DNA from 4 places in the Thermosipho affectus genome. Region 4 is predicted to be linked to each of the others. Evidence: riboswitches for the same ligand, from Rfam matches in the RefSeq annotation. Region 4 holds a riboswitch; each other region holds the start of a gene.

Region 1 (7,545 bases), on a different contig from region 4:
TGTAAGTGAGAGTATGAGAAACTTCATGCCGTATTTTTTTAATATTTCTTTTATTTCTTTTGATGCTATTAAGCCAATAGATGTCACAAAAAGTATAAGAGAAAATTGAAAAAAAATGTTAAAAGTATTTTGAAAAGATTTTTCTGAAGAAACAAAATGTGGAAATAACCAGCCAAAAAATAAACCACTAAAAAGTGTTCCAGAAGTTCCTAATTTGAAATTTTTGATCTTTATGTTTCCCAACAACATCCCGAAAAAAATGCTTAAAAACAATAAAAGATAAGGATTTAGCATTTGATCACCCCAATAAGTTTTCTATGTATTTTGCTACTGGAATGTTTAAATTTTCTAATTTTTTTTCTTTAAATTCTATTGTACCTTCTAAACCTTCGACAATTGCACCAGCATGCCCCATTCTTTTTCCCTTTGGAGCTGTTCTTCCAGCAAAGAAAAATTGTATATTAGAATTGTACCCTTTATTTAGAAATCTTTCCACGTCTAAAATTTCTTCATTACCACCAATTTCGCTTATTATTATTATTTTTCTTGGATTAAGTTTTGAAACATACAAAAGTGCTTCGTAAACACTTGTGCCGATTATGGGATCTCCACCTAATCCTATGCCAATTTTAATTCCTGTTGATTTTTTTGAGATAAAGTTTGCTATCTCATACATTAGAGTACCACTTTTGGAAATTATTGCAACATCCCCTGGTTTAAATGCGTTTTCAGGCATTATTCCAATCTTAGAAACACCTGGTAAAATAATTCCAGGACAATTTGGACCTACAAAGGTAACATTTTTTGATTTTGCGTATTTGTATATTTCTAGCATATCCATTTGTGGAATGTGTTCTGTAATGGTTATGATCTTTTTAATTCCCGCATCTATTGCTTCAAATATTGCGTCTTTGGCAAATTTTGCCGGTACAAATACAATACTCGTATCACAACTGAATTTTTCAACAGCATCGTACATGTTATGAAGAACAGGAACATGTTCAATTTCTTTTATCTTTGTATTTTTTGAGACACCACATACTATGTTTGTGCCGTATTTTAACATTTTTTTTGTGTGGAAACTACCATACTTTCCAGTTATACCTTGTACACATACTCTTTCTGTACCATTTATCATATGAAGTCCCCCTTTACAGCACTTTTGATCATTTCATACATATCGTCAAAAAAGTGAATATTGTGTTCTTTTAAAATTTTTTTTGCTTCATTTTCGTTAGTTCCAGTAATTCTAACAAAAAGTTTTATATCATCATTTTTTTCTTTGAAACTTACAATCGCTTTTGCTATTTCATCGCATTTTGTTATTCCACCAAATATATTTAGGACAATATTTTTTAACGAAAGAGATTTTAAAAGTTCAAGCGCTTTAATTGTAGTTTTTGTATCTGCACCTCCACCAAGATCAAGAAAATTTGCAGGTTTACCTCCATACAAACTTATTGCATCCATTGTTGCCATTACTATACCTGCTCCACAGCCAATTACTCCAATATCACCATCGAGTTTTACAAAATGAAAAGGATATTCTTCATGTACAAATTTTTTTGCCCATTGTTGCCTAAAAATCGCATTATCATCTAAGTGTAATACGGCATCAAGTGCCATTATATTTCCTTCTTTTGTTTTTACTAATGGATTTATTTCCAAAAGAGTTAAATCTTTTTCTTTCATTATTTTGTGTAATTTTTGGACTATTGGTTGGATTTTTTTTGGAAGTTTTTGGATATCTGATAAACTATGTCGTTCAATTTTATCTTTATTATCTTCTATATCAATTCCGCCAAAGTGTGAGAATAATATTTTTATTTCTTTTTCATATCTATCGATGTATAAAGATAAGTAGTATTCTTTTTCGATATTTACCATTTTTTCAACTAGAACTCCATAAGGTGTTTCACCCATTATTTTTTTGTGCAGTAGTTTTTTTGAGAATTTTAAAAATTCATCTTTGTTTTGTGCAAATAAAATTCCTCCAGCTTTCATTCTGCCTCCAACAAGCACCTGACTTTTCAGGACAGCAGGTAAAAATTTCACTTCAATTTCCCTATCATTGGAAATAAGATAACTTTCAGGAACAGAGATCCCCCCCTCTTTTAATATCCTTTTTCCTACAAATTCATGAATTTTCACTTTCACACCTCCCGTTTCGCAAAAAAATTTTTCTCAATCTACCCGCGAGATTGAGAAATACGTTGGAATAAAGGCAGGTCTCCCGGCTCCTGGATCTTCCTACTTACCACGCCTTCCCAGGTTTCCCCAGTGGCTGGTTGTGGCTTTCGTCCCCAGTTACGGTGGCGGGGCCGCACTGGTTTTTCACCAGTTTCCCTATTAAGCCATAGGCACCTTTATTCCACGTTGTATTTAATTTTCAATGTTATTATATCATCAAGTTTTAAAAATTGAAAATAAAAAAATCAGATTAGACGTGTATTATTTTGAATTTAAATTGGAAAAAATACAAAAAATATCATTATTTGGTAATATGTTTAAAAATAGATATACAAAGACTTATATAAAAATGAAGATAGAGAAGAGGAAAAGACTTTTGATTTATTGAAATTTAGATTTTTTATATTTCAAACATTTGGATAAAAAGGACTTTCCGCTTACTTTATTTTTCAAAGAAAGTAATTTTTAATATTCAGAAAAGACTTTATTGTTTTTTAAAATAATGAATGGAAAAGATAAAATAAAAATTATGAAGTTTTAGAAAAAATGTAGTCTAAATGGAATGTCTTAAAATTAGAGGTTACAAAAATTATATATATCGATCCAAGACTTGTTATATTTAAAGAAAAAATTATGAGTTAAGATAAACAAGAATCCAAAACGTAGGGTAAGAAAATTACAAGAGATAATAAGTATTTAGAATGAGGCGCTTTACTAACGCCTCACTTTATTTTCATTATTGATTTTTAAAGTTAGTGTTTTAGGATAAGGTTTTTTAATTTTTTGTATTCCTCCTCGCTAATTTCACCTTTGGCAAGTCTTTCGTTCAAAATTTTTAGACTGTTATCGTATGTTTCAAAATTTTTTTCATAGCGAAAATCTGGATGTCTTTCAGAGTTTTTGATTAATTTGTAAATTAAGAATGCAAAAAAGATTAAAACAATTAAGCCTATAACTGGGGCTATCCAACTAAACCATCCACTGTGCCAAATAAAGGGTCTATGATACCAGTACATCAAAAATCACCTCCTATTTGTTTCTACTTTATTTATACAGATTAAAACTTAAAAAAAACTTAGAATTTCAAGTTTTTTTAAGATTTATGAGTTTAACTTTCTTTATAAAATTAAAAAAAGGGTAAATATTTTTTTGTAAAACTCTTTACTGATATGAAAAATCGGGAGGTGAGGATCATGAAAAAGTTCTTCAGTATTTTAATTTTGTTTTTTATGGTTGTGGTTTTTGGCAATTTTGGAGTAAAGAATGTTATATACTTCATAGGTGATGGAATGGGAATTAATCATCTGGTTTTGACAAGTCTTCTTGAAGGAAAAACATTAAATATTATGAAATCACCTTTTGTTGGTTATGTTACGACATACTCTGCAAACTCACTTGTTACAGATTCTGCAGCTGCAGGTACTGCCCTAGCCACTGGTTTTAAAACAAATAATGGTATGATTGGCATGCTCCCAGATGGAACAATAGTTCCAACTATTTTTGAAATAGCTTCAAAATATGGTATGAAAACGGGAATAGTTGTAACTTGTAGAGTTACCCATGCGACTCCTGGTGCTTTTTATGGACATGTAAAAACTAGAAAAGATGAAAAGACACTTGCAAATCAGCTGTTAAATAGTAAGTTAGATGTGGTGATGGGGGGAGGTTGGAAATATTTTGATGAGAAGATAGTAAGTGAAAAGGGGTTTGACTATATTAAAAGTAAATCTGAATTTGCGAATTATACAGGAGATAAATTATTAGCGCTTTTTTCTGATAGTCATTTAAATGCAGCAAGTGAGCGTACAGATGAACAACCTATGCTTTATGAAATGGTCGAAAAGGCACTTTACCTACTTTCCAAAGATGAAAAGCCATTTTTCTTAATGGTAGAAGGTTCACAAATTGATTGGGAAGCCCACGGAAATGATGTATATGGTGTGTGGAAAGAAGTAGTGGAATTTGATAAAGCAGTGGAAGTGGCATTAAAATTTCTTGAAACACATCCAAATACGTTAATTGTTATTACAAGTGATCATGAAACAGGAGGGTTAGGTCTTTCAACAGGGGAATATTCATTATATATAGATGTAATAAAAGGGTATAAAAAGACAGCAGACTGGATAATGAAAAACTACGATGTTAACAATGAAGAAGAATTTAGGAAAACTATAAAGCGTTATTTCAACGTTGAACTTTCAGATAAGGAAATTCAATTATTAAAACGAACAAAAAATTCAAGTAATCCATATAAAGCAACAAGTTTGCTTGGAAGAATATTAAGCGAAAAAGCCTTTGTTGGTTGGACTACTTATAAACATACGGCAGCTCCAGTTCCAATATTTGCATTTGGTCCAGGTGCGGAAAATTTCAATGGATTTATGGACAACACGGATATACCAAGGATAATATCAAGATTACTTGGATATTCTCTTTCACGTGAGTTTTAAATGAAGAAAATAAAAGAATAACCCGCAACTTTTGCGGGTTATTCTTCAAATGCCAGGTCTTTTTTTAATCTTTGAATACTTATGTTTATTATTGGGCTATTTAGACTCGAGAGTATTAACTTTACGATATATTGGGATATTACCATGTTCATTAATACATTTAGATCATAAGTCCATAAGAAAGAGACTAAAACAAATACTATAGAGTCAACTAGTTGAGTTATAACCATTGAAAATGTATTTCTAAATATTACGTTGTTTATTTTAAATAACCTTTTGGGCAAGTTAAATGCCCAAACGTTTGTATATTGTGCGGAAAGATAAGCAAAAAAACTAGCAAGAATTATTCTCGGAGTAGAATTAAACACAGCTACATAAGCGTTGTTTTTGTTAAAAATACTTGCAGGTGGATAAAGAATTACAATATAAGAATAAATAACCAATATTAAAGATGATATAAATCCAATCTTGATAACTTTTTTTGCGATTTTTTCTCCATATATCTCAAATACTATGTTTGATATTCCAAAACTTAGAGGATATATTAATACAGATAAAGTGATAACAAAAGGACCTATATTAACTAATTTACCTGCAATAATGTTTGAGATTATAATAACGGCGGTAAAAATCCCAGAAAGTGTAATGAGTTTTTCATAGTATTTTTCCATCTTTTTCCTCCTTTTATCTCAAATTTTTAGCATTTAATTCTATAATGTAATTGCCTTTTTTTCAAGTAAAAATATTGTAAAATCTGTTAAAATTGTAAGAGTATCTTAATTGGTAGTTTTAGATATCTGGTATAATATAATATAAAGCGGTAGAAGGAGGTGCAAATATGAAAAATTTGTGTTTGTACGATGACGGTGAACATAAATATTATTTACTTGGCTGGGAAGAAACAGAAGAAGGTGGTTTAGTACCTACAAATCAGTATTTAATCGTCCATGGAAATAAAGGTTTTTTGCTTGATCCAGGTGGTGCGCATGTCTTTCCGAGAGTACTTGCAAATGTCTCAGAGATAATATCTCCGAAGAATATAGAAGGTATTTTTTATTCTCACCAGGATCCCGATGTATCTTCTGGTGTTACAATGTGGCTTTCTATAGCTACTAATGCAAAAATATATATATCTGAACTTTGGGTGAGATTTTTACCACATTTTGGTGTGTATGATAAAAGAAGAGTTGTTGGAATTAAAGATAAAGGCAATGTTAATATGAATTTTAGCGGATATAAATTAGATTTTATTCCAGCCCATTTTTTACATGCACCTGGAAATTTTAATGTGTATGATCCTATTTCGAAAATTCTTTTTTCGGGTGATATTGGTGTTTCTGTTTTACCGTTTAATAAAAGAGTACAAATGATTGAGGATAATTTTGGTGAATTGTTAGAATACATGGAAGGATTTCACAAAAGGTATATGAGTTCAAACAAGGCGTGTAGTAAATGGGTGAATATGGTTTCAAAATATGAGATTTCTATAATTGCTCCTCAACATGGAACATTGTTAAAAGATAAAGCAGCAAGAGATTTTTTAAATTGGTTTAAAAACTTAAAATGTGGAGTTGACATAATTGAAGAATTTTACGGGAGATGATAATATGAAGATAGATAAAGATACGTTGAATACACTTTCTTCTGCTTTTTACGTGCAAAATTTAATGTTATCCTTTATGGATCAATTAGATGAGGTTTTAGTTTCAAGGATTTCTGAAATAAAATGGGAAATTGAGAAAATAACGGAAAGATTTGAAAAGCTGAGTAAAGATATTGATAATCTTTTGGGAAATTTTTCAAGGGAAAGTAATGAGATATTGAAAAATATAGAAAATGCCTATGAAATAAATAAAAAGATAGATAATGATTTAAAAAATCTTGGAACAGATGTAAATACAGTTTCAAATAAATTTAGTGAGACTATACAAAAAACATCGGAAACTTTTGAAAAATTTAGCAAAGTTGGAGATTTGGTGAAGGCTATACAAAAGATTGCAAAACAAACAAATTTATTAGCTTTAAACGCTTCAATTGAAGCAGCAAGGGCCGGAGAATACGGAAGAGGATTTGCAGTGGTTGCTTCAGAAATCCAAAAACTTGCAGAGGAATCTCAAAGTGCATCAAATAATATATCAAAAATTATTGCGGAAATATCTACTTCTATAAAGGATTCACTTGGTTCTTTAAATGAGATTCAAAAGCTTTTTGATGCGGTACAAAATGCTTTGGCAAATTCCATGGATTACATGAAAGATAACATTAAAGTTATGGAAAACTCTAGAAATTTACTTAATATAACTGAGGAAAATTTAAAAGAAGAATCAACAGTTTTGTCTGAATCGGTTAATATATTATCAGAGACGTCTAATGAATTTAGTGTTATAGTAGAAGTGATAAAGTCTATTGTGAATTCCCAAAAGTCGTTAAAAGACTTGAAGTTATAATCTAGGAGTGAGATTATATGGAGGACAAAAGGTTTGTTATATTACACGGATTTGAAAAAGATGATATATTTAAAGTAATGAAGATATTAAAGGAAAATTTTCCAGAAAAGGAGTTGATTTTTGCAACTACCACCCCAACTAATTTGAATTGGAAACTTTCCGATTTAATAGTTGAAATTGAAAAGGAGCACAAAGTTATGAAAAAAATGAGGAAATAATAGGAGTTTTGGAGGTGATTCAATGGCTCGATTAAGAGTATATGAGCTTGCAAGACAGCTTGAAATGGATACGAGAGATTTAATGAAGGAATTGGCTGATTTAGGTATTGAAATAAAAAGCCATATGAGTTATATTGATGAGGAAACGGTAAATTTATTGCTTGAAATGTACGGAGAAGAAGAATTAATTTATGAAGAGTATGAGCTTCTTGATGATGAAGAGGAAAAAGTAAAAAGAAA
Region 2 (7,545 bases), on a different contig from region 4:
GATCCAAAAAAGATGTTTGTAGATGATGAAGGATATGTTGTGATACGTTTTGAGCATAAAGGTGCAGATTATGTAACGATAGCGGGTAATTTTAATAAGTGGAATGCAGAAGAGACCGAATGTTATGAAGTTGACGATGGTGTTTGGGAAGCCGTTTTAGAATTAAGTGAGGGAGATTATCAGTATAAATTTGTGGTAAATGGTACAAATTGGGTTACTGATCCCAATGCACCTGCCTTTGTAGATGACGGATTTGGTGGGAAAAATGGATTTTTCCAGGTTTATAAAAAAGATGGAAAATTAACAGTTGGATTAAAATGAAAAAAGCCTCTCTATTGAGAGGCTTTTTTTTCACTTTTCATTTTATACATGAGATCATCTGCGGTTCTTATTGATTGTTTAAGGGAACCTTCAATATTTGTTATTCCCCACGAAAAAGTTGGAGAAAGCTCCGAGGATTTGTTAAATTCATTGTGAATTTTTTTGATGAGTTTTTCTGCTTCTTTTTTTGTGGAATTTTTTAAGATAATTAAAAATTCATCTCCCCCCATACGTACAAATATATCCGAAGATTTTAAGTTGCTTTTAATTATACTTGAAAGTTTTTTTAGTATTTCATCCCCTTTGTCATGCCCATATGTATCATTTATATATTTAAATTTGTTGAGATCTATAAATATCAATATATCGTTTTTTTCTAGTTTTATATTTCCTAAAAAACCCCTATTACATGCTCCTGTTAGGGGATCAATCAGACTTCTTGCATATATTACATTTAATTCGTGAATCTTTTCTTTGTATTCTAGTATAATACTTGAGGCAAAGCTTAAAAATAACGATATAATTCCAAATGGTGAAAGCATTCTGAACGGAAGATTAAAGAAAAGTACTATACTATCAAATATAATTGTTATTGCAAAAAGGCTTGCGAACGTTACGTTTTGCGAGACATATGACTTTACGATTTTGTACAAGATAAATATACCATTGAGTATTAATATAGGGGATATGAAAATCGTAAGAGTTTTTAATTGTTGAGGTGTGACTGTAAAGAGTGGTAATATACTTGCCAGAATATTTAAGTACGAGAATCTTTTTGTATTTTTTTGTATTGTTGAAAAATTATATAAATCGATCCCGCGTATTAAAAACGTAAATGAGAGATAAGCACAGGAAATAAATAATTTCCTAAGTGGATAGAAAAAGTGTTCGAAGCTAATAACATCCAATAACCATATAATTGCCAAAAAACTAGAAAACGCAAAATATTTATACGCTTTTTGTCTAGTTATTCCGGTGTTTTTCGAAAGTAAATACAAAAGAAAACCCAATGTTGAAATAAGACCAATTGAAATATTTAAAAAGTTGTCGGTTAGGAACTTCAAAATAGAATATTTCCATATTTCTGATTCGTTTATAAAAAAGAACTTTCCAAGACCTATTGAATAAACTCCTGAAATTTCCAAAGTAAGAACATCTACACCCTTTGGTATAGGTATCAAAAATGGAGTATACCACGTACGTCCAGATTTTCCAAGACCAAATGTAAATATTGGAAAATTGTTGTTTTTAATGGAAAAAGAAGAACCTTCTATGAATGGAAAAAATACGTATTTTGAATTTTTAGGTACGGGTATTTGAAAGGATATAGTTTTAAAGGCCTTTAGTATAATAACTTTTGGTAAAGTTGTATTATTTATTCTAGAAATTTCAATGCCTTTTGGATTGCCAAGAGAATAAAATATATAAAACAAGATTAAAAAGATAAAAAGAGTATATAGAAAGTACTTTAAATAAAATTTAATCATTTAAATCCCTCCAAAAGTATTTTAGCATAATTTGACACATTTTTTTAGATGTAATATAATATAAGGTAGAATAACGGGGTGTAGCGCAGTTGGCTAGCGCGCTTGCATGGGGCGCAAGAGGTCGCTGGTTCAAGTCCAGTCACCCCGACCAGTTGGCCGGTTTTACCGGCCATTTTTTAAATATTCAATACTGCAGGTTAAGGGAATTCGGTGAAAATCCGAAGCTGCCCAGCAACCGTAACCGGGAACGAAATCTGCAAATGCCACTGGGTAAAACCTGGGAAGGTGCAGAGAGTAGGATGATCCGGGAGCCGGGAGACCTACCTGTAGTAAATGATATTTCCCAATTGCTAGGGCAATGTGGGAAAAGTTTGTTTTATTTTGGGGGGATAAAGGGTGGTTATTTTAGTAACTGGTGGGGTTAAATCTGGAAAAAGTAGTTTTGCGCTTGAACTCTCAAGACGTTACAAGAAAAAAGCATTTATTGCAACAGGAGTTCCTTTTGATGAAGAAATGAGAAATAGGATAAACCGTCATAAAAGCGAAAGAAAAGGCTTTGACACCTTTGAAGAACCTGTTGAAGTAGATAAAGTAATTGAAAGTTTAAATGGAAAATATGAATTTGCTATTTTGGATTGTATTACCACGTATCTTGGAAATCTTTACTATTACAAGAAAGATATAGAAAATTATTTAGAAAAATTTTTAAAAAGTATTAAAAAAGTTGATTATACATTGGTTTGTGTTACGAATGAAGTGGGGTGGGGAATAATTCCAGAAAACAAACAAGTAAGAGAATATGTAGAAAGACTAGGACTTTTAAATAAAGATATTGTAAAGATAGCACAAAAAGTCTATTTGATGGTATCGGGGATAGGGGTGGAATTAAAGTGAAGTTAGGAACTACTTCTTGGCTTTTTCCAGGCACTTATCTTGAAAATGTAAAAGTTATAGCAGATAAGGTGGATTTTGTGGAATTTTTGGTGTTTAGCTGGGATACAAATACAAAGAATATTTTTTTGAACGAAATAGAAGATTTAAAGGAAATAGCAGAAGAATTTAATCTTGAGTATAACGTTCACTTACCAACAGATTGTATTTTTAACGTTGAAAAAGCCTTTTGTTTTTTTGAAAATAGTAGATTGGAAATTTCAAATTACATCGTACATCCGTTAGATGGTATAGAGGTGTTTTTAAAAAAATCTGAGAAGATATTAGTTGAAAATTTGAAAGAAGATATTTTTTTACACGATAGGACAGTTTTTGACATAGGACATCATTTGCTTGGGACAAAGGTTACGGAGAATTTTTTAAAAAATTCAATAGAATACCATGTCATGGGTGTTTCAAATGGGAAAGACCATCTTAAATTGGACAAAGATACTTTGGAAGTAGTAAAGAAAAAGTTGAAATATTCACCAAATTTAGAGTATGTGTGTTTTGAAGTATTTGACTTAAGAGATTTTTTGCATTCACTAACTCTTTGGAGGGATAGTTTTGATTTATGATTTTTTACTTTCGTTGGCGTTTATATCTAGGATTCCAATTAAAGTTAGATATTCTGAAAGAAGGATGAAAAACATTCCCGGGTATTTCCCACTTGTGGGATATATTCCCGGGATTATTTTTTTCTTAGGGGGTTATTTTGAAAATTTTTTTGTTAAAATAATTTTCTTAATTTTGGGATATTATTTTTTTGATCTCTTTCATTTTGATGGATTTTTGGATACAATAGATGGCTTTTTGAATCAATCAAATAAGGAGAAACGACTTGAAATAATGTCTAAAGGAGACGTTGGGGCTTTTGCCGTGTTTTTTGGGGCATTGTATATTGTTATATTTTGGAATCTGTATTTTACACTTTCACCAACTTTCTTTTTTTACTCTTCGGTGTTTGGAAGGTATGCTATGGTTTCGTTGATGGCTTTTTCAAAACCTGCCAAAGAAAAAGGACTTGGTGCTATATTTTATCCATTTGAAAGGAAAAATTTAATTTATTCAACCGTGTTTTTAATGCCTTTATTGTTTATCATAAAATACTTTGTCGTGTCGTTTTTTATTACTTTTTTATTTTCCTATTTTATGAGCATTATATCTAAAAAAAAGATAGGTGGTATTACAGGGGATGTTTTGGGGGCAACTTGTATTATAACAAGTGAGTTACTCTTAGTGATTTTGGGGGTGATATAGTGGTATTAATGATCCAGGGGACTGCTTCAAACGTTGGAAAGTCTATTATTTCCACAGCTTTATGTAGATATTTTACAAAAAAAGGTTTAGATGTAGTGCCGTTTAAGGCGCAAAATATATCCTTAAACAGTGTGGTAAGTAAAGAAGAAGGAGAGATGGCAGTTGCTCAATATGTCCAAGCAGTTGCTTGTAATAAAAAGCCTAGTGTATTAATGAATCCCATACTTTTAAAGCCAGATGTAGATGGTGTTCAATTAGTAGTAAATGGAAAGCCAATAAAAAATGTGGAAAGTAAAAAGTATATGTATTCAGATAAAGAATGGATTTTAGATCAAGCATTAAAAGCATTGTACAAGTTGTTGGAAAAACATGAGTTGGTAATAATTGAAGGTTCTGGAAGTGCAGCTGAAATAAATATAAAGGATATTTCAAATATGGCGATTGCAAAGGCGGTAAATGCACCGGTGATTTTGATATCTAATATTGAAATGGGTGGGGCGTTTGCACAGATAGCAGGTGCTATGGTGTTATTTGGTAAGTTTGAAAAAAGCATTGTTAAGGGCTTTATTTTTAACAAGTTTAGAGGGGATAAATCTGTTCTTGGGGACTCTCCCAAAAAATTTGGTGAAAGGTTTAATTTAAAATATTTTGGAACAGTGGAATACTTTAAACACTATCTTCCTGAAGAAGACCTGTTTTTTGAAAAAGAGGGAATTGGTGATTTAAAAGTGGATATTTTAAAACTTCCTCATATTTCAAATTCTTTTGAATTTGAACCTTTATTTTTAAATACAAATGCAAAATTTGTTGAAAACATTCGTGAAGATGTGGATTTAGTTATAATTCCCGGAACAAAGTCAACTATCTTTGATTTAGAATGGATAAAACAAAGGAAAGATCAAATAAATGGAGCACTTTTAAATGGAGCCTTTTTACTTGGAATATGTGGTGGATATCAGATGTTGGGAAAAAAGATTGTATACAATGGTAAATGCTATGAGGGATTGGGATACTTAAACTTAAAAACAATTTTCTTAGAGACAAAAATTTTGAGGAATATAGTTGCAAAGGAAATGCTTTTTAATACGGATATAGAGGGTTTTGAAATTCACCATGGAAGAACAATATCGCATGAGAGTCCTTTTTTGTTATACGATAACGGAAAATTAGATGGAGCTATTAAGGGAAGGATATTTGGAGGCTATACACATAATTTGTTTAAAAATAAAGAATTTTTGAAAAAGTTTTTAAATTACATTAGAAAAAATAGAGGGTATAATACAAAAGATTTGTCATTGTTTACGCTTGAAGAAGAAATAGATAGGGTAAGTGATTACATAATAGGGCAGATAGATATAAAGGAGATAGAAAATGTTATTGGTCTTTAGTTTGTTGGTGGATTTAGTTTTGGGTGAGTTTCCAAGTATTATTCATCCAGTTATTTACATGGGGTTTTTAGGAAAAAGAGTAGAAAAGATGAAAAATTTTAGATTTTTTTGGGGAATGTTTTCTTTATTATTAGAGCTATTTTTTTGGTTTTTTGTTTGTAGATTAACTATGAAAGTTAGTGAATTTTTTGGTATATATTTTCTTTCGTCGACTTTTTCTATAAAGGCTTTGTATAGACATGTGGAACGGTGTAAAACAGACGATGAGAAGGTTTTAAAAAGACACGTATCTTTTATTGTCAGTAGAGATGTTTCAATGCTTAACAAAAATCAGCTGTACTCTGCTGCACTTGAAAGTCTTTCTGAAAATATTTCAGATAGTATAGTAGCACCGTTATTTTATTATTTGCTCTTTGGTGTTTGTGGTGCACTGATTTATAGGGTAGTTAATACGTATGATGCACTTTTTGGATATAGAACAAAAAGATACGAATGGTTTGGAAAATTTGCTGCAAGATGCGATGATATCTTGAACTTTATACCAGCAAGATTAACAGCCCTTCTTATTGTTCCATTTAATTTTAAATCTATTTTATATCTAAAAAAATACAGAAAAATAAAAATAAATGCAATGTATCCCATGGCGGCTTTTGCTGGTGTGTTAAATTTGGGATTTGAAAAGGTGGGAGTTTACAAACTTGAAGGAAAAAAAGTGGAGAGAGAAGATATAGATAGAGGATTAAAGTTGTATAAAAAGGTGGTATTTGTATGGATAATTTTAATAATGGTCATGGAGGTATTAAAGAAAAAGATATATTAGATTTTTCAATTTCTGTTAATCCTTTGAGGTTAAGTTGGATAGAAAAACTTCCGTTTGAAAACCTTTTTAGATATACATATATACAATGGATTGAAGAAAAGTTTTATAAACATTTTAATGGAGTTGTTGTGGCTGGTGCAACTGAAGCATTTCACATAGTTGGATATCATATTTTGAATGATGCGTATGTAATAATACCACGTCCAAACTATCTAGATTATTTTAAAGTTGCAAAATTTTCATCAAAATATATAGATAGTCCTTGGTATTTTGTAAAAAAGAAGTTTGATTTAAATATTTTGGAGGAAAGTATAAAATGTGGAAAAAGAAAAAACAAAAAAGTTGCGGTGTTTTTAGGGAACCCAAACAATCCTACAGGTATTTATCAAGATCTGCATGAATTGATTAAATTAAATGAAGATGTGATTTTTATTATCGATGAAGCATTTATTGATTTTGTTGGAAAATGCGTGGATATAGATTATGAAAATGTTGTAAGAATAAGGACTTTTACAAAGTTTTTTGGAATACCAGGTATTAGGGTAGGATATGTGATTTCTAAAAAATTCGAGAACATTTTCAAAAGGTATAGGATGGAGTGGGGAGTAGGTGGAATGGGATATACCTTTTTGGAAAAATTGTTGGATAATTTAAAAGGTTTGAAGGATTTTACTTTAAAAACACATGAGTTTATAGTTGCTCAAAAAAAACTTTTTGAAGATTTTATATACGTTAAATCAGATGCAAATTATTTTTTGATTGATGTGAAAAATGTAGGGAAATTTTTAAATTTTTCACTTGAAAATAAAGTTTATGTTAGAGATGCAAGAAACTTTGGATTAAATTTGGTACGTGTTGGAATAAAAAATAAGGAAGATAATAAAGTGCTTTTAAATACTTTAAAGAAATGGAGGGATATTTGTGATTCACGTTTATACAGGAAATGGTAAGGGAAAGACAACAGCTGCTTTTGGCCTTGCACTTAGAGCGGCATGTGCTGGAAAAAAGGTTTTTGTAGGTCAATTTGTAAAGGGAATGGAATATAGTGAATTAAAGGTACCAGAGTATATTCCAAACATAACGGTGGAACAATTTGGAAGAAATTGTTTTATTTTTAATAAGCCAACAAAAGAAGATATAGATGCAGCACAAAATGGATTTAAAAGGATAAAAGAAATAGTAAATGAATATGACGTGGTAATATTAGATGAAATAAATATTGCCATTTATTACAATTTAATTAGTGTAGATGAGGTTTTAAAATTTTTAAAAGAAATAAAAGATGTAGAAATAGTGTTAACTGGTAGGTATGCACCAAAGGAGTTTATTGATATAGCAG
Region 3 (7,545 bases), on a different contig from region 4:
TATGTGTACGAAAAAGGAAAAGATGTTTCTCAAGTATTTAGGAAATTTTGGGGAGAAGATTGGAATTCACCTGTAGAAAATTTAGTAGCACGATTTATCTTTCCGAAAAATGTAAGACTCTTAAAAGTTTATTCACATCCCAAATTAAATGTACAAAAAAAAGGAAATGAATATATATTTAGTGCCAAAAATATCCCTCCTAATACGTTTTTAGAAGCCCGATTTTTGATGGAGAAAATTCCCGTTAAATACCAGTATGAAAATCCTATGTTAACTTTAAAGTCGGCGGAAGAAATTGAAAATGATTTTACAAAAAAATATGTATTTTCGATATTTTTACCGCCTATAACTTTTGCAGTGGTGGTTGTTTTGTTATTTTTGGTATTTAATTTTTTTGGAAAAGAAAAGAAAGTGTCGTATCAAGGTGTATATGAAAGGGAAATACCGTATCCAGATACACCCGATATAGTAAATGCAATAGTTATCAATCAACTAGGAAAAATAGATGAAAATGGAATTAACGCAGTTATCATGGATTTATACAGAAAAGGATTTTTAAATCTTGATAAGAAAGGATATATTGAAGTTTTGGAAAAAGAAGGTAATTTAAACTCAACAGAGGGGTATTTTTATCAATTTTTGAAAAAATATTCCAGAGATGGAATATTTTCATTTTCTGATTTAAAAAAAGCTCTATCAAGAGACAAAAAACTTGCAAAAGAATTTTTGGACGATTTTAAGGTATATAAAACACTTGTTTTGGATGAAGCAAGGTCGAGAAATTACCTTTCGGTGAAGGGAACATATATTTCATACGTAATAGGGATCACTTCCGTTATAGCTTCTTTTCTTTACTTTCTTGTGTTTTTTAAGCAAAACTTTCTCTATCAATTTATTTTTTCAGGGTTGTTGTTTTTAGCAGGTGGTATTACCTTTATATTGCCTAGAGATGTTTTTGGAAGTTGGTCTAAAGAAGGTAGGGAATATTATCTAAAGTGGATCAATTTTATGAAATTTTTGGAAGATTATTCAGCACTTTCCATGTATCCGCCAGAATCAGTTATTTTGTGGGAAGATTATTTAGTTTATGCAACAGCACTTGGTATAGCAGACAAAGTAGAAAAACATTTGAAAAAAGTGGCACCAAAGGAATTTGAAGAAAGTCGGTTATACTATTATCCGTATATGGGCTTTGGTAGACAATTTGTGGTTATGTCTACAGTTGCAACGAGTGCCGTTTCAGCATCTTCGTCTAATACGTTTAGTGGTGGAGCAGGAGGTGTAGGTGGTGGCTCCGGTGGCGGAGGCGGCGGAGCATTTTAAAAAATGGAGGTGGAGATTTTGATTTGGGTAATTTTGATTGTTGCATTTATTGTTGTGTTATACAACGATTTAGTTAAATTGAAAAAGTTAGTGGAAAATGCCTGGAGTCAAATCGATGTACAATTAAAAAGGAGACACGATTTGATACCAAATCTTGTCAATTCTGTAAAGGGGTATATGAAATTTGAACAGGAGACGTTGGAAAAAGTTATGAAAGCTAGAGCCGCTGCTATTTCTAGCGAAGATATGAATGAAAAGATAAAAAGTGAGAATGAAATTACAGGTCTTCTATCAAGACTTTTTGCACTTGTGGAAAATTATCCCGAGTTAAAGGCAAATGAAAATGTAAAGCAATTAATGGAGGAACTAAAAAAAACAGAGGATAAAATAGCATATGCAAGGCAATTTTACAACGATATAGTTATGAAATACAACACAAGAATCTCAGTCTTTCCAACAAATATAGTTGCAAAGATGTTTAATTTTAAAGAAGCATCATTTTTTAAAATTGAAGAAGTGGAAAGGGAAGTTCCAAATGTAGATATTTAAAAAAAGAGTGTGGGGGGTGTCCTTTTGAAAACGGTAGTTGTTTTAGATTATGGTTCACAGTACACACAACTTATTGTCAGAAGAATCAGGGAAAAAGGTTATTATGCAGAACTTTTGCCTTGGGATGCAACAGAAGAAGAAATAAAATCTTTGAATCCTTCTTCTGTTATACTTTCCGGTGGACCATCGAGTGTATATGAAAAAGATGCACCTTATGTTCCAGATTTTATTTTAAATTTGAAAGTGCCCATATTGGGGATTTGTTATGGCCTTCAGGCATTAGTTTACAAGTTTGGAGGAAAGGTGGAAAAATCAGAAAAAAGGGAATTTGGGCATGCATTTTTAAAGGTGAAAAAAGATCCTTTATTTGAAGAATTACCCGAAAAGTTTGATGTTTGGATGAGTCACTCAGATAGAGTTGAAAAACTTCCAGAAGGTTTCTACGTCATTGGTGAAAGTGAAAATTCACCTTTTGCCGCTGTGAGAAACAAAGAGGGAACTATTTATGGGGTGCAATTTCACCCGGAAGTGACACATACGCAATTTGGAAGTAAAATTTTGGAAAATTTTGTCTCAAAAATAGCAAAGATGCCTAAAAATTGGCAGATGAGTGACTTTGTAAAAGATAAGATAAGAGAAATAAGACAAATTGTGGGAAATGATAAAGTTATACTTGGTTTGTCTGGTGGAGTAGATTCATCTGTAGTTGCAATGCTTTTGCATAAAGCAATTGGGAAAAATTCCATTCCAATTTTTGTTGATACGGGACTTTTGAGGTTAAATGAAAGAGAAGAGGTGGAAGAAAAATTTAGAAATTTAGGAATAGAGATATTCGTTGTAGATGCAAAAGAAAGGTTTTTGAGTGCTTTGGAAGGAGTGGAAGATCCTGAAGAAAAAAGAAAGATAATTGGTCATACTTTCATAGATATTTTTTATGAAACTTCTATGAATCTACTTAAAGAGCATGGAAATATTAAATATTTGGCACAAGGGACGTTATACCCCGATATTATTGAAAGTAAAGTAAGCGAAAGAAAATCTGCGGCAAAGATAAAGACACATCACAATGTAGGGGGGCTCCCTGAGAAATTACCTTTTAAAATAATAGAACCTTTGAGGTATCTTTTCAAAGACGAAGTAAGAAAATTGGGAAAGATATTGGGTTTACCAGATGATATGATTAATAGACATCCATTCCCTGGACCAGGACTTGCCGTAAGAATAGTAGGAAAAATCACAAAAAGATCTGTTGAAATACTACAACAAGCAGATTACATATTTATAGAAGAATTGAAGAAAAATGGTTTGTATGAGAAAGTTTGGCAGGCATTTGCCGTATTTCTTCCCATAAAATCTGTAGGGGTTATGGGAGATTATAGAACGTATGAAAATGTAATAGCATTAAGGGCGGTAAATAGTTTTGATGGTATGACTGCAGATTGGTCAAAACTACCACATGAATTTTTAAATAAAGTTGCAAAAAGAATAATAAATGAGGTTGAAGGAGTAAATAGAGTAGTTTACGATATTACCTCAAAACCACCTGCAACTATAGAATGGGAGTAGTATAACACCCCGCTGGGGTGTTATACTATTTCAAGTATGAATTTACCAGATTTTTCGATAGTGGACTTTACTTTAAATTTAATTGGAAATTTAAAGATAGGTCCATCATATACAAAGGTGTGGTATTCTCCATTTTCACCACATACATCTATTCCCATTTTTTCAAATTCTTCTATTAAATCTAATGACAAGTCTCTACCTAGAAAATTTTTGAGTTCTTTTTTGATGGATATTATTTTTGCTTTGAATCCAAGCAAGAGAAACTCTTTAACTATGTCTTTTCTTTTACGTTGCCAAAGGGGTTCAAATACTTTTACGTTTTTCTTTGAACATACGTTTTTTACCCAATCTAAGTGTGCTTGTAAATCAATATCTCCAAATATTCCAATACCACTGTATGCGTATTCTTCTAGGAATTTAAGAAAGTTTTTTTCATAGTTTTCCCAGCTACTACTTTTAGTTATAAGTGGTAACCCCAAGCTTTTTGCTTGTTGTTCCAATATGTGTTTTGGTAGGCCGTGGGCCCTTGAATGAATCTTATCTTCTGATAACATTGTAAATAGATAATCAATCGTTGTAAATTTTTTAAGACCGTAGTACAAGGCAAGTGTGGAATCTTTTCCTCCACTCCATGAACAAAATACTTTTCCCATTTTATTGATCGCTTCCTTTTGAAACATTTGCAGATTCGAATGTAGCCATTTCCCTTATCATTTTTATCGCAGCTTCGATCAGGTACATAGAAAGTACCGCACCTGTACCTTCTCCAAGACGCATATCTAAATCTAAAATAGGTCTTTCGTTTATTGAATCTAGTATTACTTTATGTCCTTTTACTTTGGACTTATGACCAAAGAGGACGTAATCTTTTACCTTTTTATCTATATGATATGCTATGAGAAATCCCGCTGTAGTGGGAAAACCATCTATAACTACTGGTATTTTTTCTTCAACTGCTTGGAGTATAAATCCTGCCATTTCTCCTATGCAATAGCTCCCCACTTTTGAAAGGACGTCTATGGAATCTGATGGATTGGGATTGTTTACTTTTATCGCCTTTTCCACAACTTGTTTTTTTCTTTTTAGTTTTTCGTTGTCTATAGGAGTACCTATATCTAGTATTTCATCTAGATTAAATCCAAAAGCAGCTGCAATTGCAGTTGCAGTGGTAGTGTTTCCTATTCCCATATCACCTATAGCCAGTAAGTCTGCACCTTCATTAATTGCATCTTTTGCAATTTTTTGTCCATACTCTACGGATTTTAACGCATCATCTTTTGACATAGCAGGACCTTTTGTGAAATTTTTTGTACCATATCCCACTTTCTTTACTATTAAAGATGGATGTTGATCAAAATCATAGTCAACTCCTGCATCAACAACATAGACTTTTGCCCCCACGTGTTTTGAAAAAACGTTAATTGCCGCTCCTTGGTTTAAGAAGTTAAAGACCATTTGAAAGGTTACTTCTTTTGGATATGCCGAAACTTTCTCTTCTACCACTCCATGATCTCCTGCAAATACGTAAACCCTTTTGTCGTTAAAAAGTTCTGGAAGTTCTTTTTCTTGGATAAGAGAAATTTTTAATGCTATTTCTTCTAAGTATCCAAGACTTCCTACAGGCTTTGTAAGGTTGTTTAGTCTGTTGATAACTTTCTCTCTAAGTGTCATTTTATCCCCTCCTATAAACAAAAACTTCCACAAAAAGCCCTGAGCTTTTGTGGAATTTATACATCCAAGATAGGTTTCCCGGCTCCCGGATCATCCTACTTTCTGCACCTTCCCAGGTTTCCCCCAGTGGTATTTGCAGATTTCGTCCCCGGTTACGGTTGCTGGGCAGCCCCGGATTTTCACCGGTGTTCCCTTTTCTTGGATGTTTTTAGTATAAATTTTCTCTAAAATTATACCACAGTATCTATAATATTTAGGTCTTGATTTAGTAACACAAACTTAGCATCATATCCTATTTTGATCCGTCCTGTGTCTATTTTTAAATTTTTAAGTGCGTTAAAAGAAGATACCCATGAGAGTTCTTTTAGAGAGCAATTGGTGGCCTTTTTGAAATTTTTGAGCCCATCTATGAATTTTAGTGTGCTTCCTGCAAGGGTTCCATCTTCAAGCCTTGCTATATTATCTTTTACCTTTACAAGAAGATTTCCCAGTGTGTAAATACCATCGCCAAGTCCTGTGGCTGATATACTATCTGTAATAAGGATAATTTTTTTTGCACCTAGTGTTTGGTATACTAATTTTAAAAATTCAGGAGATGAATGTACAAAATCTGCAATTATCTCAACGTACGGTTTGTGTAAAAAAACACCACCTACAATGCCAACTTCTCTGTGATGTAACGTAGATAGGGCATTGGGAAAGTGTGTAATTCTTTTAACATCAAGGTCAAAGAACTCTTTAAAAATCTTGTAATTTGCATTTGAATGTCCAATTGAAGGAACAATATTGTTTTTTCTTAATTTTTCCAGTAGATCCTTTGAATTGGGAAGTTCTGGTGCAAAACTTAAAATTTTTACATTTTTAAGTTGTGGAAGTGCATCGTTAAATGATTGTATATATGCTTTGTTTTGAGCTCCCGCTTTCTTTTTATTTAAAAAAGGGCCTTCAAAGTGCAATCCCATAAGGGAAGAGTGCGTGGCATTTGAAAAATTTTGTGTTACATTATTTAGTACTTCAAAAGAATGAGAAACGGTAGTGGGAAAAAGATATGTAACACCGTTAGATAGAACCTTATTCCCCCAAATGTTAAAATCTTTATCTGTTGCAGTCATACAATCTATTCCCATATATCCGTGGGTGTGTGTATCCACAAATCCTGGCATTAATAAAAGTTTGGGAGTACAGTCGTATTTTTTTACATTTATTATCTTTTTATCAAATTCTATATCTCCTGTAAATTCTCCTTCAATTGGATCAACTATGAGTGCTTTTTCTATTATCATATAATACCTCCTATATTTTCACACTTTTCGATAAATTTTCAGGTCTATCTGGATTTAACCCCTCTGATATAGCCTTTTTGTAGGCTAGTATTTGTAAGAAAATAACCCTCAACGGAGTTTCAAATCCGCTATTGTATTTAATATCTATATCTCCATCTTTTCCCAAATATATAACTTTGGTGTATTTTTCCAAATCTTTCTTTAATGTGTGTTCGTATTTTGTGTCTTTTGAATTAATGATCACTAATGTTTTGTCGGTTAATTTGGAAATAGGTCCATGTCTATATTCTAAGGGTTCGTGAAATTCTACAAATTGTTTTGCCATCTCTTGTATTTTTAATGCCCCCTCTTTTGATATACCATATTCTTCGTCAAAGCCTAGAAATACAAAATGATTGTATTTTTTTAAATCTATTTTTTCAAGATAATCGTTACTTTTCTCGATTATTTTCTTTGCCATGTTTGAGATTTCTCCATTTTTTATCAAAAAATATAAAATAGCCGTAAATGATCCAGTCATTACTATACTTTCCTCGTGAAGAAAATCAAAAGTAAAAGTTTGATCACATACTTTTTCAAGTGAGGAATTTTTTTCGCAAGTTATACCTATTGTAAGTATGCCGTTTTTCTTAAACTTTTCTGCAGAAAGTACTGTTTCTGTTGACTCTCCTGTTCGAGAGATAAATATTCCAATATCGCATTTTGGTGTGTAATCCAACGCGAGAATTTTACCACCAGTTAGAGTTTCCGAATTAACTTTGAGTATTTTTGAGGCGGTAAAGGCAAGATTATACGACGAACCACAGCCTACAAATACGTATTTTTTGTTGCTTGAAAATTCGATAGAATAATTTTCTATTTTTTTCAAAAGTTCAGGTGTGCGCATTATTTCATTATATGTGTAATTCATCCCTTTAGAGCCCCCTTTGTGATACCAGAGATTATATGTTTTTGAAAAGCTAAAAAGATGATTATAACTGGTATTCCGATTATGGAAGAAGCAGCCATAAGTCTTGGCCAATCTATTTGGTTTAGTTTTTGATACAGCGCAAGACCTACTTGAACGGTTCTCATTTCGCGAGAGTTTGTCATAACTAGTGGATAGAAAAGTGCGTTCCAACTTGAAATAAATGTGTTAATAGCCATTACTGCA
Region 4 (7,545 bases):
TTCTTCTATTTAGATATGTTATAAAAGTTTTAATTTCGCTTTCTATGCTTCTCCATGCAAAGGAATTAAAAGAACTTTTTTCAGAGTCAAAGTAAAAAACGGCTTTGATAAGTCCGATAAGACCATTTTGGATTATGTCTTCAAATTCTGCCCATGGAGCATAATATTTTGATGATATTTTTACGACCATTGGATAATACTTTTCAATTATCAATTCTAATGCTTCAATTAATCCGCTTTGTGCAAGTTCAACTAATTTTTCAACTCTTTTCATCCTAAGATTGTATTTTATCACTTTTTATCACCTGATGTGTTGTGAAATTTCACCGATATCCTTTGCAATTATATCAGGTTTTATATTTGTAATATCACTTTCTTTAGCCTCTCCAGTTAGAACCAAAATAGTTAGAACACCTGCTCTTTTTCCCAATAATATATCGGTGTATAATCTATCACCGATAACACAAGTTTCTTCCTTTACTACGTTATTTTTTTTCATTATCATTTCTAAAATTAAAGGATCTGGTTTTCCAAAAACAATATCCGGTTTTTTTCCTGTTGCTTTGGTTATTACACTTGCTATTGCCCCTGTATCTGGTATTGGGCCAATGCTTGATGGACAGTTTAAGTCTGGGTTTGTTAATACAAAGAGTTTACCTTTAGAGACGTAGGAAGAAGCTTTAGCAAGTTTTTCATAATTAAGTGTGTTATCAAAAGTTACAATTACGACTTCAGGTTCTGAAGTTTCCACGATTGTATGTCCTACTTTTTTAAAAATATTTTTTATTTCATTATTTCCGACAATGAAAACCTTTTTAGGACCAAATTTATCAAAAAGATATTCTGCCGTTTCAATACCTGCTGTGAAAATTTGATTTTCTGTTATAGATAGTCCATTTTTTGAAAATTCTTTTAGATAAGACTCTGTAGATTTGTTTGAGTTATTTGTTAAAAAGACAAAATTTTTATTTAGTTTTTTTGTTTTTTCTGCAAAAGATATTGAGCCTGGTAATAAATTTCCACTAAGTGAAAATGTACCGTCGATATCTAAAACAAATAACTTTACCTTTTTTAGTTTTTCTAAGGCATTTTTTGACATTAATTTCATGTAATCACCTCAATAGAATTATACATTATTTTTTAGTTTTTAAAAGGATAAACATAAGTGGTGCACCAATAAAAGAAGTGATAACACCTATTGGAATCTCAATAGGTGAGGCAATTGTTCTAGCGATTGTATCTGAAATAGAGAGGAATATTCCACCAAGTAATGCACTACCCATTAAGCTGTATTTATGTTTGGGACCTGTTAAAATCCTTGCAGCATGAGGGATTATCAATCCTACAAAACCTATAATTCCAGTTTTTGATACTATGACAGAAATTGAAAAAGAACCTAGTAGATAAAAAAACCACTTGATTTTTTCAGTTTCAACACCAAGAAGTTTTGCTTCTTCCTCACCTAATGCTATAGCATCTAATTCTTTATTTTTTATATATCCAGATAAAAAAAGAATAATTAGTGCAGAAAATGGAAGGATAAGATCATCCAATGTTATCCCTGAAAGACTTCCAAACAACCAAATATGGGCACTTGTAAGAGTTTTTCTCGATAGACTAATTAACAATATAGTAGCGGAAGAAAATATTGTACTTATTAAAACACCGGATAAAATAAGATGCGTTATAGGGATTATATTTTTTCTTTTTGCAAGGAGGATGGCAAGAAGTGAGGCTATTATGGAAAATAAAAAAGAGAAAAAGTTTACACTGAATATTTTGTTGAGTGAAACTGCAGCGTATATTGCAAGTACTGCGCCAAATCCTGCGCCAGAAGATGTACCAATAAGGTATGGATCAACTAATGGATTTTTCATTATTGTTTGAAAAATATTTCCTACTAAAGCTAATATTGAACCAGAAATTATTCCCATTAAAATTCTGGGGAATCTTACATTCCATATTAAAAATTTAATTCTTTCATTTGGAGCATTGAATATATAAGAAACTGGTAATTTGACACTACCTATTGAAAGATTTAAGAATAAAATTAAAAGAAAGAAAACTGGAAGGATAATCCTCCCAGTTTTAGGATTAAGAAATTTTTTCATTTATTTCCTCCGTAAAAGAAATTATAGAATATATCAAGGTATTTTACTATATTGGGTGAGATTGAGCTAATATCATTTCCATCAATAATTAATACTTTGTCATTTTTAACGGCTTTTAAAGATGAAAAGAGTTTATTTCCCTTTATCTTTTCTTTTATTTGATTTGGATCACCATATCCTGCTATTATTATTACATCTGGGTTGTTTATAGTTAAGAATTCCCAATTTACAGAGAACCAACCGTTATTTCCTGTGTATGGTGCACAGATATTTACTCCACCAGCAATAGTAATGAGTTCGTTTATGTAGGAGCCCGTTCCTGCAGTCCATAAATCTTTTGTTTCATCGTTGGGTACTGTAATTGTAAAGAATACTTTTGGTCTTTCATTAAGTGGAATTTTTGCAGTTTTTGTACCATAATCTTTCAATTTTGATAAAATTTCATCTTTTATCATTTTTGCTTCTTTTTCCTTGCCAAACACACTTCCAAGTAACATTACGTCTCTTGCTACATCATTTAAGGAAACGGGATTAAGTACCAATGTTTTTATTCCAAATTTTTCTAATTTTTCAACTTCTGGAAGTTGAAACCCGCCAAAGATAATCACAACATCTGGGTTTAAAGACAAAATTTTTTCAATGTTTAAAGGTACCATATTTCCAATCTTTTCTGCGTTAAAGCTATCCCAATCTGTAACTCCGACTATTTTTTTGTCTAATCCAAGTTTTAATAAAAATTTAGTTGAACTTGGTGCTGCAGAAACGACTTTTTCAGGCGTTTTTTCAAAGACAACCAGTCTTCCTGCATCATCTACAATAGAAATTGAAAATGCAATAAAGCTAAGAACAACTAAAAACAAAACCCCTAGTTTTTTCATATCTTCACCTCCTGGTTATATTTAAAAGAAATCGACCACCTTTAGGGACCGTAAAGGTGGCTTTCTCCTTCTAAAAAAAGGTATCCCGACTCCCGGTTCATCCTACTTTCAGCGCCTTCCCAGGTTTTCCCCAGTGGCATTTGTACTGATTTCGTCCCCGGTTACGGTGGCGTCCCCGTGCCGGATTTCCACCGGCTTCCCTTTTTTTAGAAGAAATGTATTTCACGTAAATTATAACACATCAAAAATTATTTGCAATTTGCCTTGCAAGTTTATCTACTTCAAAAACATCTTCTAAATCCCTTATTTTGCCATTTATTTTTTCACAGGTGTCTATAACTATCTTTGAGATATTGTGAAACTTTATTTTACTTTCCAAAAACATATTTACTGCAACTTCATCTGCTGCGTTAAATGCTACTCTTTTTGCAAGATCTTTAATAATTTTTTTACCATAAAAAAAAGCGGGGTATTTTTCTTCACTTACCTCTGTAAAAATAAAATTTTCCCCTTTAAACTCTGGCCAATTTAGGTTTATATACATTCTCTTTGGATAAGTCAGTGCATATGAAATTGGTATTTTCATATCAGGGAATCCAAAGTGTATTTTTACTGTACCGTCTTTCAAGAAAACTGCACCATGAACTGTGCCCGTGGGGTGTATTAATACATCTATTGTGTCTAATTCAAATAATTCATATGCTTCAATTACTTCAAAGGCTTTATTTATCATAGTTGATGAGTCGACTGTTATTTTTTGTCCCATATTCCATACAGGGTGTTTTAATATTTCTTTTGGAGTGAGGTTTTCTATGTTATCATATTCTCTTATTGCGCCACCTGATGCGGTTATTAATATTTTTTCTACGTTTTCATCAAAAATCTGAAAGATGGCAGAATGCTCGCTATCAACTGGTATTAATTCTACATCTTTACAAGCTTTTTTTAACAATGGTCCTGCACAAACTAAGGCCTCTTTTGTGGCAAGGGCAAGTCTTTTTGTGAATTTAATTGCTTGGAATGTGGATATAACACCATTAAACCCAGGAATTGCCGCAACAACTATATCTGGGGTTGTTTTTTCCAAAAGTTCCTCTATGGAAGAGACATTTGATAATACTTGTGAGTAATAAAAATTTACATTGTATTCTTTTACAATTTTTTCCCCAAGTTTTTTATTTTGCCCAAATACAACTCCAGTTACCTTATATCCTTTTAGTTTTTTTATTACGTCTAATGTTTGAATGCCAATTGAACCTGTAGCACCTAGAATCACAACGGTTTTTTCAACCATCTAAAATAAATCACCTCTCCTTCAAAAACTTGTACTTTTATATTTTTAGAATTAGTTTCATTACTAATTCCAATGGGATTTTTTATGTTCATTTCCCCGTCAAATGTGTATTTGAAACCATCTAGTTTGAATTTTGCATTACAAATTGGAATAAAAGACCAGATTTCTCCTATTTTCACATTTTTTTCAAATGTATTTTTGATAATGGAACATTCTAATTTTTCAGATCTTAACAAAATTTTTGTGTCAAATTTTTTCATCAATCCAAATAAAGCAAGTATCATATCAAGTCTTTCTCCAAAAAAATTTAATATTTCGATTTCGTCGTATCCATTTTCAAATGCGTATTTAATTGCTATTTCACAGTCCGTTTCATCTTTTTCTTTCGGGTATTCAATGATTTCAACGTTATTTTTTTTGAAATATTCCAAAGTATCATTATCCAAAGAATCTAAGTCTCCTATAATGACATTTGGAAGAATACCCCTTTCCTTTAAAACTTTTGCTCCTCCATCTGCTGCAATTATTATGTCCGAGTTAATGTACAATGTTTCTTTTGCGTTTCCATTTAATATTATTGTTGCTTTCACGTTATCCCTCCCATGTTATAATATTACATGAGAAATTATAACATGGAGTGAAGAAAATGATTGTTAAAGCAAAAAAATTAACAAAATTATATGGAAAAAATGAAAAAATAGAAGCCTTAAAGGGTGTAGATTTGGAGATAGAAGAAGGAGAAATAGTTGCGGTTTTAGGGCCTTCTGGATGTGGAAAAACTACACTTTTAAATTGTCTTTCAGGGCTTGATGAACCTACCTCAGGAAGTATAAAAGTTCTTGGAAAAGATCTTGTGAAAATGAAAGAAGATGAGAAAACTATTTTTCGTTCCAAATATATGGGATTTATATTCCAATTTTTTAATTTAATTCCAGTATTAAATGCGGTTGAAAACGTTGAGCTTCCACTTTTGATCTCAAAAAAATTTGGTATACGGGAGATAAGAAAAAAAGCGCTTGAGTGGCTTGAAAGATTGCATATTAGCCACAGGGCATATGCATATCCTAATGAGATGTCTGGTGGCGAGCAACAGAGGATTGCAATTGCACGTGCACTGATAAATAATCCCAAAATAGTGTGGGCAGATGAGCCTACAGGGGCGTTAGATACAAAGAACAGTGAAGAAATTATGGAAATCATATTGGATATGAATAGACAGTTAGGTACAACTTTTGTTATAGTAACTCACGATCCAAACGTTGCCAAAAAAGCTCATAGGATAATTAGGATGGATAGTGGAAAGATAGTATCAACAGGAGGGTAAAATTGTATATTCCATTTTTAATCGAGGAATTTTTGGATTATGTGGAAAATATAAAAGATTTTGGAGAATTAATTGAGTTTTTTGAAGAAAACATGAAAAAAATAGATGATCCTCTTGTGAGTATTCCTGAAGTTTCAAATAAACTTCAGGATTTTTATGATTATATAATTGCTATGAAAAAATTGCCAAAAGAGCGAATAGAAAAACGCATGAGTTATATTCCGGGTATGGTAAAAAGATTTAGGAAAATGTATTTGGTATATAAGGTGGAAAAGTTTGAAAATTTAAAATCACTTAAAATGTCTGTGAAATATTTAAAAGGTGTAGGTCCAAAGAGGGCTGAAAAATTGAAAAAATTGGGAATAAATACGGTGGAAGATTTGCTAAATTACTTTCCACGTGATTATGAAGATAGAAGAAAAATAATTCCACTTTCCATAATTAAAGAAGATGAAAAAATAGTTACTACCGGGGTTTTAACTTCAGTTGAAAAAATAAAAAAAAGTGGTGTTTCAATAGTTAGTGCTGTTTTGGCAGATGGAATGTATCAAATTCTTTTAAAATGGTTTAATCAAGATTTTATGGAAAATATCTTAAAGACTTTTTTGCGCAAAAAAGTGTTTGTCTTTGGAACTGTAAAAAAGGGCTTTTACGGTGCTCTTGAAATACACAATCCAGAAATTGAGATGGTAAAAAGTTCAAAAAGGGAAATTATTCCTATTTATTCGCTTACCGAAGGGATAAAGCAACATGTCATTCGAAAGGTTGTTAAAGAAAACCTTTATAACATTTATAATTATAAAGAAGTTATACCTGAAGATATAAGGAAAAAAAGGGAGTTATTGGATATATATCAAGCATATACAGGTATGCACATTCCAAGGAGTGTATACCATCAAAAAATGGCACGATTTAGACTGGCATACGAAGAGTTGTTGTATTTACAGATTGCTTTTTTATTAACAAAAAAGGAAAGTGAATTTGTTGGAGGAATCTCGAAGAATTTTGACGGAATTTACTCTTCAAAATTATTAGAAGAACTCCCATTTAAATTAACCAATGCGCAATTAAAAGCGTATAAAGAGATACAAGAGGATTTGAAATCTAATAAACCTATGAATAGATTGTTGCAGGGAGATGTAGGTTCTGGAAAAACTATAGTTTCAGAGCTTGCAATTTTGGATAACCATGAAGCAGGGTTTCAATCTGCGGTAATGGTGCCAACATCGATTTTAGCTATACAAAATTACAAAAAGATATATGACCATCTATCAAGATTTAAAATAAAAGTAGCATTGCTTTTAGGAGCAACTTCTAGTTCTGAAAAAAATAGAATAAAACAAATGTTAAAAGATGGAGATATAGATGTAATAGTTGGAACACATGCACTTATACAAGAGGATGTACATTTTAAAAATCTAGGATTAGTGGTAATTGATGAGCAACATAGATTTGGTGTAAGACAAAGAAAAGAACTTATTACCAAAGGAAAATTGGTGGATACGTTAGTTATGACTGCAACGCCTATTCCAAGAACCCTTTCCCTTTCTGTTTATGGAGATTTAGATGTATCTATAATTGATGAAATGCCAAAAGGAAGAAAACCTATAAAGACATTTGTGGTTCATCAAACAAAAATAGAAGATGTGTATAAATTTGTTGTGCAAGAAATTGAAAATGGTGGACAGGCGTATATAGTATATCCTTTAATCGATGAATCGGAAAAGCTTTCCGTAAAAGCAGCGGTTACTATGTATGAAAAATTAAAGGATGAAATCTTTAAGAATATTCCTATTGCATTGATTCATGGTAAAATGAGTGATTTTGAAAAAGATGAGACGATGTATAGATTTTTAAAAGGTGAGATAAAAATCCTTGTTTCGACAAGTGTTATTGAAGTAGGAATAGATGTACCTCAAGCTACTGTGATTGTAATTG

The links. A riboswitch is a leader RNA that binds a small molecule or an ion and turns the genes downstream of it on or off. The one in region 4 is predicted to bind cobalamin.
Region 1: linked by a shared signal. The riboswitch ahead of XJ44_RS00900 (succinate--CoA ligase subunit beta) and the one ahead of XJ44_RS01315 (ABC transporter substrate-binding protein) in region 4 are both predicted to bind cobalamin.
Region 2: linked by a shared signal. The riboswitch ahead of XJ44_RS05070 (bifunctional adenosylcobinamide kinase/adenosylcobinamide-phosphate guanylyltransferase) and the one ahead of XJ44_RS01315 (ABC transporter substrate-binding protein) in region 4 are both predicted to bind cobalamin.
Region 3: linked by a shared signal. The riboswitch ahead of cobT (nicotinate-nucleotide--dimethylbenzimidazole phosphoribosyltransferase) and the one ahead of XJ44_RS01315 (ABC transporter substrate-binding protein) in region 4 are both predicted to bind cobalamin.

Annotation. Positions count from the first base shown of each region.
Region 1 is NZ_LBFC01000003.1:49,795-57,339, reverse strand. Features, by position in the region: gene XJ44_RS00910 (aspartate-alanine antiporter-like transporter) at 1-294, opposite strand, end outside; gene XJ44_RS00905 (succinate--CoA ligase subunit alpha) at 299-1,138, opposite strand; gene XJ44_RS00900 (succinate--CoA ligase subunit beta) at 1,135-2,151, opposite strand; cobalamin riboswitch at 2,207-2,383, opposite strand; gene XJ44_RS00890 (SHOCT domain-containing protein) at 2,943-3,206, opposite strand; gene XJ44_RS00885 (alkaline phosphatase) at 3,384-4,640, shown strand; gene XJ44_RS00880 (queuosine precursor transporter) at 4,679-5,311, opposite strand; gene XJ44_RS00875 (oxygen-binding di-iron domain-containing protein) at 5,479-6,243, shown strand; gene XJ44_RS00870 (methyl-accepting chemotaxis protein) at 6,221-7,087, shown strand; gene XJ44_RS00865 (DUF3783 domain-containing protein) at 7,105-7,305, shown strand; gene infB (translation initiation factor IF-2) at 7,328-7,545, shown strand, end outside.
Region 2 is NZ_LBFC01000018.1:154,991-162,535, forward strand. Features, by position in the region: gene XJ44_RS05055 (isoamylase) at 1-321, shown strand, start outside; gene XJ44_RS05060 (GGDEF domain-containing protein) at 333-1,808, opposite strand; tRNA gene XJ44_RS05065 (tRNA-Pro) at 1,883-1,959, shown strand; cobalamin riboswitch at 1,986-2,150, shown strand; gene XJ44_RS05070 (bifunctional adenosylcobinamide kinase/adenosylcobinamide-phosphate guanylyltransferase) at 2,205-2,702, shown strand; gene cbiR (cobamide remodeling phosphodiesterase CbiR) at 2,699-3,316, shown strand; gene XJ44_RS05080 (adenosylcobinamide-GDP ribazoletransferase) at 3,306-3,998, shown strand; gene XJ44_RS05085 (cobyric acid synthase) at 4,007-5,386, shown strand; gene cbiB (adenosylcobinamide-phosphate synthase CbiB) at 5,370-6,206, shown strand; gene XJ44_RS05095 (aminotransferase class I/II-fold pyridoxal phosphate-dependent enzyme) at 6,155-7,156, shown strand; gene XJ44_RS05100 (cob(I)yrinic acid a,c-diamide adenosyltransferase) at 7,122-7,545, shown strand, end outside.
Region 3 is NZ_LBFC01000018.1:104,948-112,492, forward strand. Features, by position in the region: gene XJ44_RS04825 (DUF2207 domain-containing protein) at 1-1,323, shown strand, start outside; gene XJ44_RS04830 (LemA family protein) at 1,333-1,872, shown strand; gene guaA (glutamine-hydrolyzing GMP synthase) at 1,897-3,438, shown strand; gene XJ44_RS04840 (Dph6-related ATP pyrophosphatase) at 3,459-4,091, opposite strand; gene cobT (nicotinate-nucleotide--dimethylbenzimidazole phosphoribosyltransferase) at 4,093-5,109, opposite strand; cobalamin riboswitch at 5,161-5,361, opposite strand; gene nagA (N-acetylglucosamine-6-phosphate deacetylase) at 5,340-6,392, opposite strand; gene XJ44_RS04855 (SIS domain-containing protein) at 6,403-7,302, opposite strand; gene XJ44_RS04860 (carbohydrate ABC transporter permease) at 7,299-7,545, opposite strand, start outside.
Region 4 is NZ_LBFC01000005.1:22,007-29,551, reverse strand. Features, by position in the region: gene XJ44_RS01330 (sigma-70 family RNA polymerase sigma factor) at 1-295, opposite strand, end outside; gene XJ44_RS01325 (HAD-IIA family hydrolase) at 302-1,108, opposite strand; gene XJ44_RS01320 (FecCD family ABC transporter permease) at 1,134-2,111, opposite strand; gene XJ44_RS01315 (ABC transporter substrate-binding protein) at 2,108-2,989, opposite strand; cobalamin riboswitch at 3,048-3,239, opposite strand; gene XJ44_RS01310 (1-deoxy-D-xylulose-5-phosphate reductoisomerase) at 3,231-4,283, opposite strand; gene XJ44_RS01305 (thiamine diphosphokinase) at 4,262-4,873, opposite strand; gene XJ44_RS01300 (ABC transporter ATP-binding protein) at 4,930-5,607, shown strand; gene recG (ATP-dependent DNA helicase RecG) at 5,610-7,545, shown strand, end outside.